Regions from separate parts of the Fictibacillus sp. S7 genome, predicted to be linked through region 2. Evidence: riboswitches for the same ligand, from Rfam matches in the RefSeq annotation. Region 2 holds a riboswitch; each other region holds the start of a gene.
What was found. Region 2 has a riboswitch for S-adenosylmethionine ahead of DMO16_RS10060 (ABC transporter ATP-binding protein). Riboswitches for the same ligand answer to the same signal wherever they lie in the genome.

Region 1 (3,182 bases), 470 kb from region 2:
CCATGTTTTTCATTACCGCATCAGCCGGGGAATGGTCACCTACAGAACTGTTGTCCCCTGTCGATTTGGTATTGGCTGTATGGCTGTTATGGAATGTGGATCCCAAATTCAATGAACTGTTGCTTGCCAGGCTGTTTATTTTTAAATAATAGATATTTACCATGCACCCCATTGCTATCTCCACCTTTAAAAGTGTTAGTGTAGTGTATGATAAATGTCCCTTAAAGGTGAAAACCCCAGAATCTCCCGAGTTACGAAACCGGCTGCTTCCAAAGCGTCTCTCCAAGCGACAAAACCTTCAGCCTCGCCTCATCAAGGCTCTGTTTCTCCCACTCTTTTTCAAGCCGCCGAAGGGCTTCCGGTCCGGTATCGTCCGCCAGACGGTAGGCGCCGTAATGCATAGGGATAAAGAGAGAAGCGCCTGTTTCCAGAAACGCTTTAACCGCATCTTCCGGGTTGATATGGGATACCTTCATAAACCATTCCGGTTCATATGCACCGATCGGCATAAGCACCGTATCCGGCTTCAAACGTTCTCCAATGTCCCGAAATCCGCGAAAATAACCGGTATCTCCGGCAAAATAGACGCTTTCTTCCGTTTTCAGGTCTTCGATTACCCAGCCTCCCCAATGGGAAGTGTTCATGTCAAAAGCGCTCCTGCGCGTCCAGTGCTGGGCAGGAACAAACATAATCTTCAGGCCCCTGTCCACAAACTCCTCCCACCAGTTGGCCTCTGTTACTGCCTGATACCCTTTTTTGCGGAACAAACCTTTAAGTCCGGCAGGCACATAAAAAGAGATTTTTCCTTTTAGCTGTTTGATGCTGTTGAAATCAAGGTGGTCATAATGTCCGTGGGAGATCAGAACAAGATCGATGTCCGGCAGCTGCCCGGCGGACAACCCAGGGGCTGTGAGCCGCTTTTGCAATCCCATTTTTGGAGCCCATACAGGGTCTGTCAGGATATTCAGTCCGCCCACCTGCAAAAGAAAGGTTGAATGGCCAATCCATGTAATCGAGTGTATGCTGCGGTTTTCTTTTAATCTCTGAGGCTCTTTATTCGTGCTCTGCTGAATTTGTTGGGTCAAATCCTTTTTATTGCTTCGTCTTTCCCGCTGCCAGCGGAGTAAGTCTTTAAATGTATGTGTATTTTCAATATTGTCAAGGTTGGCGAACTTCTTCATCGTCCGGATTCCTCCCGATCCTAGCAAGATTGTAAAAAGCTATTGAAATGTTCTAATAATTATTGTAAGGTATAAAGAACTAATTTTATAGCAATTTGGTTTCTTATCCAGAGAGGTTAAGGGAATGGCCCGTTGACACCTCAGCAACCTTCAGCGATTACGAGCTGAAAAGGTGCTAAGTCCAACAAGTTCGATTGCAGAACTTGAAAGATAAGAAGAATGACATCGAATGTTCAAAGTCTTCTTCTTTAAGAAGGCTTTTTTTATTTTTTTGGGCCACTGGAAGATACCGAACCAACAGGAGGACTCATAATGGGATTATTGAAAGACCTAGAAAGCAAGATTCTGATCGCTGACGGAGCCATGGGAACGCTGCTGTATTCCTATGGAACCGACTGCTGTTTCGAGCAGCTGAATCTGTCTCACACTGAACAGATCCAGTCGATTCACCAGGCTTATATTCAGGCCGGGGCAAATGTGATCCAGACCAATACGTACAGCGCCAACTATATTAAGCTGCAGCGGTACGGACTGGAGGAGCAGGTAAAAGAATTAAACAGCGCAGCCGTTTCTCTAGCGAAAAAAGCAGCCGGCGGCAAGGCGTACGTGCTTGGAACCATTGGGGGTATACGGGGAACCGGCCCCAGTTCTTTGTCTCTTGAAGAAATAAAAAGAAGCTTCAGGGAGCAGCTGTACTGCCTTCTCCTTGAGGGTGTAGACGGGCTTCTTCTGGAAACCTTCTATGATCTGGAGGAACTGGAGGCCGTACTTAAAATCGCCCGAAGCCAGACCGATCTGCCGATCATTTCACAGATTTCCCTCCAGGAGGTAGGCATCTTAAACGACAGAACCCCGGTGAATACGGCGATCAAGCGGCTGGAAGAGTTGGGATCCGATGTCGTCGGCCTCAATTGCCGGCTCGGCCCTTTCCACATGATCAAAACCCTGGAGGAAGTAGAAATTCCAAAGCATGCTTTTCTTTCCGCCTATCCCAATGCGAGCCTTCCTTCCTATGTGGATGGCAAGTTTCAATATGAAGGCGATGCGGAGTATTTTAAAAACAGTGCTTCTCTTTTCAGAAATCAGGGTGTCCGTCTGCTTGGCGGCTGCTGTGGAACCACACCGGCCCACATAGAGGCCTTCGCAGAGGAACTGAACGGTCTCTCACCTGTTACCGAAAAAAATGTTCGGCAGCGGCCAGAGCCGATTGCTGTTGCATCATCCGGGCAAAAGCCTCAAATCTCTTTGCCGGAAATACTGCAGGAACGCCGATCGGTCATTGTGGAGCTCGACCCTCCCCGAAAACTGGATACGACGCGATTTTTCGAAGGCGCCAAAGCCCTCAAGGAAGCAGGCGCAGATGCGATTACGCTGGCAGACAACTCTTTGGCATCGCCAAGAATTTGCAACACCTCGCTGTCATCTCTTGCAAAAGCGCAGACCGGTGCCCAGCCCATCGTCCACCTGGCCTGCCGTGACCGGAACATCATCGGTTTGCAGTCCCATTTGATGGGCCTTCACACGCTTGGTCTTCATGACATTCTGGCCATTACTGGTGATCCCGCAAAAGTGGGTGATTTTCCGGGTGCCTCCAGCGTCTATGATGTAACATCGATCGAGTTGATCAAAATGATCAAGCAGTTTAACGAAGGGGTCTCCCTCTCCGGTAAAGACCTCGGAGAGAAAACACATTTTACCGTGGGAGCGGCCTTTAATCCGAATGTGAAAGCACTCGACCGTGCTGTCCAGCGCGCAGAGAAGAAAATAGAAGCCGGTGCAGACTACTTTATCAGCCAGCCTGTTTATTCCGAGGAAAAACTGCTGCAGTTCCATGAGGCGGTAAAAGACCTCCCTGTTCCGGTCTATGTCGGCATTATGCCGCTGACTTCAAGCCGCAATGCCGATTTCCTTCACTATGAAGTGCCCGGCATCAAGCTGAGTGATGAAGTAAGGAACCGGATGGCGGAATTCAAGGATGATCCGTTAGCCGCGGCTCGTGAA
Region 2 (3,182 bases):
AGCAAGAAGCAATCCGTTGATTAGAAACAGCATATAGAAAAATGGAAGACTTTTCATGTCATCACTCTCTCCAATTGATGATCAAATCCTCATTTATTCTATCATCCTTACCTTCAATTTGGAACGGGTTTGTGCAATGGTTAACAATGTTGACACAATTAATGGAGAGAGGGAGTATTCACCTTTTTTTCTGAGGAAGATTGATCACATCGGAAGAGGAAACGATGACCATAATGCTTCCACCGTATGCTTTTGCACGGATCAGGATGGGCTGATTATAACGGTTCTGAAAACGGAAGTCAGGACCGTACCAGCTTACCGTTGCATCCCGTCCTTTAGGAACATAGGGAACTCTGCGGGTATGGGAATACCGTTGAACAATGTGGAGTCCGGCACGGTCCACAGCATTAAAAAGGGTAGAAGAAACCTGGCAGATGCCGCCGCCTACTCCTTCCGACAGTTCGCCCCGGATAATCACCGGTGCACGCATATACCCTTTTTCCTTTGTTCGGTTTCCAACAACCCTATTAAAAGAAAAGGTTTCCCCGGGAAAAACAACATGATTATCAATGGCGTTGGCGGCCAATGAAATATTATGAATCCGTGAGGTATTGGAGCGGTTAAAGTAGGTCACATACTGGCCGAGGTGATTGGTTCTTATGTTTCCGAGCAGCTCACTATCCACTCGTGGATGGACCGTCAGGCTTGGAATTTCTATCTTTGAGGGTCCTTTACTAAAGAACTTTGCATAAAATTTTTCCTTGAACGCCTCCCGATAAAGCTTCGAACCATTTTGCCCAGAAGATATTCCACCAGTATCATTGATCCGTGCATTGATAGGCGGCCGGTACACCTGTCCTTCCAGCTTGTCCGTAAAGACCTTAAGCTTTTCGGTATCAAGAACAGGGGTCCCAGGAAGCGGCACCGTGAAATCCTTGCGCTGTATGATGGCGATTGTCTGGCCTTGCTGAACGAGTGAGATGCTGTCCGGCGTGTTGACAGGAACCGGCTGCACAAGCAGAAGCATACCCGTTAACCAAGAAAGTAACATAGTCGAAAACCTCCCACCAATTAGTATGATAAGGGCAACTTTTATTTATGTAAGAGATAAACAGAAGGAAGAAATTGAAAGTAGGAAAATTATCATTTTAAAAAGTTTTAATCTGTTTTTTCAGAAAGTTGTTGACATTCAAATGCATACCTGTTTTAATTACAAGTAATCCGATAAGGATTCCCTTTTATCAAAAACTACATACTCTATCTTATTAAGAGAGGTGGAGGGAATTGGCCCTATGAAACCTCGGCAGCGGACTCTTTTCAATTGAAGAGAACTGTGCCAAATCCAACAAGCCGCAAGCTTGGATGATAAGAGAAGCATGAACCGTACTTCTTCTTTACGTCCTTCTGGCACGTTGGAAGGAGTTTTTTTATGTTTTTTCTATAAAGGGAATTTGAACTACTGTACAGATTCTCTAATAAAGTCGACCGGACAACCGGAGACCATTTTGTTTATTAAAATGGCTCCGGTTGTTTTTATTTTGAACAGCTTTATTTAAAAGAGGAGGATGGGGCGAGTGGCATTATTACAGGTCAATGAGGTTGAAAAAAGCTTTGAAACCGTCAATGGCAAGGTTAAAGCGCTGGAAAAAATCCAGCTTGATGTGGAGAAAGGGGAATTTATTACGGTAATCGGGCCGAGCGGGTGCGGGAAAAGCACCCTTTTAAAAATCGTGGCTGGGCTGGATACGGCCCATGAAGGTTCAGTTTTGCTGGATAACCGGAAAGTGACTGGACCGAGCATTGAAAAAGGATTTATTTTTCAGGAACCGCGGCTGTTTCCCTGGCTCACCGCTGAGAAAAATATAGCCGCCAATTTGCCAGTTAAGAACAAGGAGACAAAGGAAAGCGTAAAACAGCTCATCGAACTGGTCCGTTTGAAAGGGTTTGAAAACGCCTATCCAAAAGAGCTCTCCGGCGGGATGGCACAGCGGGTAGCCATTGCAAGAGCCCTTCTTCGAAATCCGAAGGTGCTGCTGCTAGATGAACCGTTCGGAGCGCTTGATGCATTTACCCGCTCTCATATGCAAGAGGTCCTGCTCGATATTTGGCAGAACAACCGTACGATCATGCTTTTTGTAACCCATGATATTGACGAAGCGATCTACCTGGCCACCAGGGTTGTCATCATGAATCCGAGGCCGGGGACCATCCGGGAAGTGATTCCGGTTGACCTTCCATATCCGAGAAAGAAAACTGATGCGTCTTTTCAGGAAATCCGCCAGCGTGTGCTGAGTGAATTTGAAAAAGTAGAAGAACACCAGGCAGCAGCGATTTGATTTAAAAGGAGATGAAAAAATGAGCAATCAAACTGGAGTATTAACGCGATCAGGTGTTGAACACCCCCCATCGGTAAAGGAAACGACTGGTAAAAGAAATCGTAAAAAGTTACCTTTGTTCAATTGGATGCGGGGGCTTGCACTTCCTGTTCTTGTCGTTCTGATTTGGGAAGCTGCTGGTGCCTATGGATTGATTTCGGCTACATTGCTTCCAAGGCCCAGCGAAATCCTGGTGGCATTTAAAGATTTAATCGTTTCGGGCGAATTATACGCTCACTTTAAAATCAGTCTTTTCCGGGCGATTCTGGGATTCTTGCTTGGCGGCGGGCTGGGACTTCTTGCAGGGCTGGCTGTAGGTTTTTCAAGCAAAACCGAACTAACATTGGATCCCACGCTGCAGATGATCAGAACCATCCCCTCCTTGGCGGTGATCCCATTGTTTATCCTTTGGTTTGGCTTTGGCGAATTATCCAAAATCCTTCTCATTTCAAAAGCTGCCTTTTTCCCTTTGTATGTTAACGCGTTTCTTGGAATTCGCGGAGTGGATTCAAAACTGTTTGATGTTGCAAAAGTGCTCGAGTTCAGTAAATGGAAGCAGATTACAACGCTTATCCTGCCAGCCGCCTTGCCAAACATTCTTCTTGGCCTGAGGCTGTCATTAGGAGCCGCCTGGCTGGCATTGGTAGCGGCTGAGCTTATGGGTTCCAGTGAAGGGATCGGCTACTTGATCATGGATGCGCGCCAGTTTTCCCAGACGTCCATTGTTTTTGTAGGGATTATTATTTTCGCTGTATTTGGCAAAGCATCGGATTCATTGGTGAGATATTTCGAGAAGAGACTTCTGAA
Region 3 (3,182 bases), 1.0 Mb from region 2:
TGTAGTAGAACAACAGAGTAATCCGATGCTTCAAGGCATTTTCCAAAAACTCGCAGATAAAACAGATGCTTTGTTCAGCCTTCTAATTCATCCAGATATGCTTAAACTTCCCGGTTCAATTAAAGGTACGGTGATCCATTCCATTCAAACGGCTTGGAGCAGTTCGTTTACGACCGTCTTTATGACCGGCCTTATATTCATCGGGGCAGGTATTATTGTAGCCCTTTCTGTAGGCAGCCGCCGTATTAAAAATGAACCTACCCAACAGGAAACAACGGTTCCTTTGGCGGATCAAGCTGCAGGAGAACTCTAAAACCAAAAGACATGAAGCTATTTTCGCTTCATGTCTTTTTTATTCGGAAAAAAATCCTTCCAGAAACGGGCCCCATTTTTCGAATTCTGTTAAAAATCCATCATGGCCAAAAATGGTATTCACTTCATGAAAGAGGGCCTTTTGGCTTTCTTCGTTCACGCTTTCTGTAAAAGTTTTCATCATCGCCGGCGGATATAACAGGTCCTCTGTAAATCCGAGACAGAGCATTTTTGCCCTGTATCCTTTGCTTGCTTGATGGATACCTCCTCTTCCTCTGCCGATGTCATGGCTGTCCATTGCTTTCAGTAAGGTCAGGTAGCTGTTGGCATCAAACCGCTGGGACAGCTTTTGGGCCTGATAATGCAGGTAAGTCTCAACGGAAAACGAAGCTTCATCTGATATGGAATACCATTCTTCCGTTTGTTCCCGTTGAAACCGCTGATTAAATAACGTTCCCGAACGGTAGGTCAGCATTCCAATCATTCTGGCAATGCCAAGCCCTTTGGCAGGTGACACTTCTGATGAATAGTTCCCATTATTCCATTCCGGATCACTCACAATCGCCGTTCGCCCAATGGCATTGAAACCAATGGCATAATCGCTTAAGGCAGGTGTGACCGCAATGGGAATCAAACGGTCCATAAAATCAGGGTAGAGCAAGCCCCATTCCATAACCTGCATCCCGCCAAGCGATCCACCGATGACTGTGTCAAGTGAATGAATGTGAAGAACTTCAAGCAATCGTTTTTGAGCATTAACCATGTCTCGGATGGTAATGAGCGGAAAATCCCCGCCATATCTCTCCCCTGTCAAAGGGTTGATGGAAAGCGGTCCTGTCGTCCCTTCACAGCCGCCAAGAACGTTGGTCGTAATCACCTGGTATTTTTCTGAATCGATATATTGGCCTGGCCCAATGAGTCCTTCCCACCACCCGGGTCCAATTTCTGTCGTCATCGTATATTGATTTCCTGTAAGTGCATGGCACACCAAAATAGCCGGAGCATCAGCCGCTCCTATGCGCTGATAGGCAATATGAACATCGGTTAATGTTTTGCCGGATTCCAGAACGAGATTCCCTATTTCTGCCACTTCATTTTCAATTGCTGCCTGTGCATTTGCCATCAGATATCCCTCCGATTTTATCAAACAAAAAACACCTCTCTTTTTAGATTCAGAGAGGTGCAATCATCCATTTTGGGGTTGTACCGTCTCTTATCTGTCAAAGTGTTTTGCCTTTGCAGGATTTGGCACCAGTACAGAATAATCTCTGCAGGTTGCCGGGTATCATCGGGCCAGTCCCTCCACCACTCTTGATAAGAGTTAACTATTCGTTTTTATGAACAACTTTAATACGTTCAAAAATACAGCAGTCTTATGAATTTGTCAATTAAATTCCGAAAGTTTTTTATTGTTTGTCTTCGTGTTTGCCTTCCTCCTCCAGCGGGTAAAACTTATGTATACTATATTCCAAAAGAGGTGAGGGTATGCCTTCTTACCATAGAATCCTGGTTGGTGTTGACGGTTCCCGTTCATCGGAAGTGGCGTTTTACAGAGCGATTGAAGTGGCAAAAGAATATCATGCCAAGTTGTATATCGTACACATAACTGAAGACCGCCTTCCGGCTGCTCCACTTGATGCCGGAGCCATTAATATTGAAATGGACAGAGATCGGATTGCAGCCAGAACACTTTTGGACGACTATGAAAAATTGGCCAGAAACCATGGACTAACACATGTAACCACTTTATCAAACTCAGGATCGCCCAAAATGGAAATTCTCTCATTTGCCTCCATGCATGAATCAGATTTGATTGTTTGTGGTGCAACAGGATTAAATGCGATGGAACGCATTTTTATCGGAAGTGTCTCACAGTATATTACGCGCCATGCCAATTGTGATGTACTGATCGCAAGAAACAGCCAAAAAATTACATCCTCAGGATTAAGCATCAGAAGTACGAGCCAACGATAAAAAACCCCCGTCCGCGAATGACGGGGGCATGGATTATTTGCTGAATGTATGGTTTCCGATAACCGTACAAGCAGGTTTCGTATCGAGCCATCTGCTAACGGCTGTCTTTTTATTGTAAAAGAACAGAGCACCGTTCGTGTTATCATAACCAGATAAGGCCTTGTCTACTGCCTTTTCCGACTCGGGAGAAGGTTTCTTTAAATTGTTCTCCATAACCGGCTGAAATTGTCCTTTGTCGTAGATGACGTCATGAATGGAATCAGGAAAGCCGTCATCTTCAACGCGGTTCAAGACAACAGAGGCCACCGCTACCTTTCCTTCAAAGCTTTCTCCCATTGCTTCTGCTTCAACAAGAGAAGCGAGCAATTTTTTATCTTCCGGCGTTGCTTTTATTTGTTCTGACGCAGCGTTTGTTTTTTCAGCGCTTATTCCCTTTACTGGCTGCACCTTTAAATTTTGTCCCGGATAAATCAAATTGCCGGTAAGTCCATTCTCTTTTTTGATCTCCTGAAACGGCACATTATAGGATTGCCCCAGCTTCCAAAGAGTATCCCCTTCTTTAACTGTATGTGCACTGGCTCCTGTACCTCCAGTTATAGATAGCACAATGGCTGTGATTCCTGTGATGATACTCACCTTTTTAAACATGAATCGTACCTCCTTGAGTCATAAAATTTCGTCTGCGGTGAAAATGATGATTCTAGACAAAAAGCGGACGTTTTTACCTAACGCAGTCCCTAGGAGGTAGGTTTCGGGTAATCATGTTATTTTGTGACCATTGACTCACAGATTGTCTTTTTACATGAACATATTGTCCCCCTCATAAACTAAAATAAAAAGCGATCAGAGAGGATGAAGAGCGTGACCCTTCTAGAACGTATTGAAACGCTTTTTGG
Region 4 (3,182 bases), 150 kb from region 2:
ATGAAGAGGAAATCCAGGAATTTTGCCAGTTGAATTACGGAGTGACCTTCCCGATGTTTGCCAAGGTGGATGTAAAAGGCGATCATGCACACCCTCTCTTTACCTACTTAACCAGTGAAGCACCCGGGATTTTAGGATCAAAGGCAATTAAATGGAACTTCACCAAATTCCTGGTGAACAAACAAGGAGCAGTCGTATCCCGCCATTCTCCTCAAACCTCACCGAAGGATATGAAAAAAGAAATAGAAGCACTGCTCGCGCAGTAATCTGCACGCACGCTTTTGGTTTCCCCTAAAGTGTGCGTTTTTCATTGCACGGTAATTAGGCTTGCCAACAAGGCAAACGTCCAGACCGAGTGATGCCTCCTACATATACTGTATCGAGAATGTTGGAATTGGATATTAAAGGAGGAATTTTAAATGTATGCAAACTCACCGATTAATGCACCAATTAACGCTCCGTTAAACGTACCTGTGTCAACGGCTTCTTATGGGTATGGTTATGGCGGCGGATGCGGCGGTTACGGCGGTTACGGTTATGGCGGCGGAAGAGGATTTGCGATCATCATCGTATTGTTCATCCTCTTGATCATCATCGGCTGTTCATGCTGGTCCGGTCACGGCCACGGCGGCTGTGAAAGCAGCAGCAGCTGCTAATCGTTCAAGCAGCAAAAAAGATCCAGGCGGTTGTCCGCCTGGATCTTTTTATTTTTTTATAATAGAACTTCCTCAGCAACCTCGCTTGCAGCCGAGAGTCTCACAGGATAAATGCTGGTGAAATGCAATGTGCTTACAGGCAAATCTCCAGCGTACAGGAACGCGATGAGAGAGGAATCCGGCAGGGAAACCGTATCAAGTACTGCTCCTTGAAGCTGCAGTGCAGAAATTGTATCTCCCGAAATGTGTTCTTTTTCACCAAACAAAAGATAGGTTGTTCCCTCTTTGGACTGTTTCTTATGAACGACTTCAGATACGGCCGGTTTGTCCTGATAAACGCTGCCCGTCTCATACAGGGATAAAAAATCTTCCACGATGGCACTTGCTGTTGCTTCAGCCCCTGCACCTGGTCCCTGTAAGGTTAAACAGCCAAGAAGATCCGTCTGAATACGGACCGCATTGTCCACTCCTTCCACTCCATAAAGCGGATGTTCACTGTCTACCAACACCGGTTTCACCTTCAGCTCGAGACTGTCATCCAGGAGCACCAGATGTTTTAGGCGCAGTCCAAGCTGTTCTGCGAGCTGTATTTCCTCAAGACGCACATTTCCAATTCCCTTTACCTCGGCTTCCTCCCATAACGGCTGTTCACCATAAATCCACTTACTCAGCACCATGGCTTTATAAAAAGCATCCAGCCCTTCAATATCATTCGTCGGGTCAGGTTCTGCATATCCCTTTTGCTGGGCGAGTTCCAGAGCTTCCGGGAACGTAGATCCAGTTGTTCTCATGTGCGAGAGAATAAAATTGGACGTTCCATTCAATATTCCCTCCACGTGCTGTACTTTATTGATTCGCAAAAGCTCCCTCAGTGTCCTTAACACCGGGATGCCGCCGCCTACACTTGCTTCATATACAAAGCGTGCTCCTCTTGCTTTCGCAAGGCTTGTTAGCTCTTCTCCATGACGGGCAATCAGGTCTTTGTTGGCGGAAATTACATGGCACCCTGCTTCCAGTGACCGGGTAATGTACGTTTTGGCCGGTTCAATTCCCCCGATGGCTTCAATGACCACATCTGGCGCCTCTTTACCCAGAATTTTTTCAAACTCTGAGTATAATGGCGCTTTCTGAAAGTCGGACCTCGGTTTTGCCGGATTTTTAATCAATATTCCTGACAGACGGATCTTTTTTCCCAGCAACTGTTCAATCTCAGGTTTTCTTTTTAACAATGAGGAATATACCCCGGTTCCCACAGTTCCCAGTCCCAGCAATGCAATTTTAATTTCACTCAATGATATCTCTCCCTTTGTTTGATTGGATAAGCTTACCTCTCGAGAATAGCTCCGAAATGAAAAAAGCCCCCTTCCTAAGAAGAGGGCGTCACGGCCTCCTCTTATCATCCAGGATTTCTCCTGCAGGTAGTAGCACCTTTTCAGGCAATATGCCTGTAGGTTGCCGGGCTTCATAGGGCCTTTCCCTCCGCCGCTCTGGATAAGAGTACATATGAGATTGAAACATGTTATGTAGCAAATGACTTTTTTAGTACTAAAAAACTCCCTTATCGATGATAAGAGAGTTACATTCCGGTTTCATCTCTTATCGCTCAAAGTTGTACCTTTGAAGGACTTGGCACCTTTTCAGACAATCTGCCTGAAGGTTGCCGGGTTTCATCGGGCCTTTCCCTCCACCGCTCTGGATAAGCTTTTTTAAATTAGTCTTACTTTATCATGGAGGAAGAAGAGCGTCAACCGCTCCTGGACCTATTTTTCCGTTCAAGATAAAACATGATCAGCAGTGAAGGCACCAGAGCCATGATGAAGGATTTGGTGATTACCGTTCCACTGAAACTTTCACTCGCAGCGATATGAAAAGCAAAATCTGTAAAAGTGATGGCCAAAGCCATTAAAGGGTCCCAGGAATTTTCAGGCGCATAAGGCTACACTAATTTTCCTGCACAAATCTCACGTATTCCTTCAAGGGCATCCTGCTGATCCTGTCCTTGCGCTGTTATACAGCACAAGCCAGCCATGCCTGAGAGTTTACTCATGCTTAACATGCTTTTGGCATTCATCTGGCAGTTATCGAATTCGAAATAGATTTGACACTCTTCAAATTCGTTCGCTTTATGAACAAGCTTTGATATTGTTCTGGAATTCATTTTTTCCTGCAAAAAGCAGTATGTCTTCATACCTTTCCACTCCTATTCCTTTTCCCTGCCATTTTAACCCGCAATGATTAAGCACATATTAAGGCAGTTTAACTTTTTTTCATACCAATGAAGATATGCACGCCTGACCATCAATATGTGGAAAATTGGCAGTTTAGGAAAAAGGGAGGAGCATCAGAAGGGTTAAAATTGTTTTTCAAAAATATGTATTTTCCCCCCCTCGTTTTCTTTAATTTCGATTTCTCTGAAGCCCATTCCGCTCCAAAAGCTCAACGCAGGAGCATTACCCGTTAAGATTCCGAGCCGCAATACGTGGAGCTTCGTCTTTCTTAACTCATTTTCGCATTCCGTATAAAGCT

Region 1: another riboswitch for S-adenosylmethionine. It lies ahead of DMO16_RS12590 (bifunctional homocysteine S-methyltransferase/methylenetetrahydrofolate reductase); the one in region 2 lies ahead of DMO16_RS10060 (ABC transporter ATP-binding protein).
Region 3: another riboswitch for S-adenosylmethionine. It lies ahead of metX (homoserine O-acetyltransferase MetX); the one in region 2 lies ahead of DMO16_RS10060 (ABC transporter ATP-binding protein).
Region 4: another riboswitch for S-adenosylmethionine. It lies ahead of DMO16_RS10820 (homoserine dehydrogenase); the one in region 2 lies ahead of DMO16_RS10060 (ABC transporter ATP-binding protein).

What each region holds. Positions count from the first base shown of each region.
Region 1 is NZ_QJKL01000001.1:2,435,789-2,438,970, forward strand. It holds gene DMO16_RS12580 (spore germination protein) at 1-172, opposite strand, end outside; gene DMO16_RS12585 (MBL fold metallo-hydrolase) at 252-1,181, opposite strand; SAM riboswitch class I at 1,282-1,398, shown strand; gene DMO16_RS12590 (bifunctional homocysteine S-methyltransferase/methylenetetrahydrofolate reductase) at 1,494-3,182, shown strand, end outside.
Region 2 is NZ_QJKL01000001.1:1,965,927-1,969,108, reverse strand. It holds gene DMO16_RS10070 (hypothetical protein) at 1-57, opposite strand, end outside; gene DMO16_RS10065 (VanW family protein) at 179-1,051, opposite strand; SAM riboswitch class I at 1,260-1,372, shown strand; gene DMO16_RS10060 (ABC transporter ATP-binding protein) at 1,566-2,336, shown strand; gene DMO16_RS10055 (ABC transporter permease) at 2,356-3,182, shown strand, end outside.
Region 3 is NZ_QJKL01000001.1:927,263-930,444, forward strand. It holds gene DMO16_RS04670 (MDR family MFS transporter) at 1-313, shown strand, start outside; gene metX (homoserine O-acetyltransferase MetX) at 353-1,435, opposite strand; SAM riboswitch class I at 1,523-1,633, opposite strand; gene DMO16_RS04680 (universal stress protein) at 1,798-2,286, shown strand; gene DMO16_RS04685 (cell wall hydrolase) at 2,320-2,934, opposite strand; gene DMO16_RS04690 (cysteine dioxygenase) at 3,148-3,182, shown strand, end outside.
Region 4 is NZ_QJKL01000001.1:2,114,874-2,118,055, forward strand. It holds gene DMO16_RS10810 (glutathione peroxidase) at 1-266, shown strand, start outside; gene yjcZ (sporulation protein YjcZ) at 474-656, shown strand; gene DMO16_RS10820 (homoserine dehydrogenase) at 713-1,948, opposite strand; SAM riboswitch class I at 2,047-2,154, opposite strand; SAM riboswitch class I at 2,250-2,359, opposite strand; gene DMO16_RS10825 (HPr family phosphocarrier protein) at 2,593-2,844, opposite strand; gene DMO16_RS10830 (GNAT family N-acetyltransferase) at 3,007-3,182, opposite strand, start outside.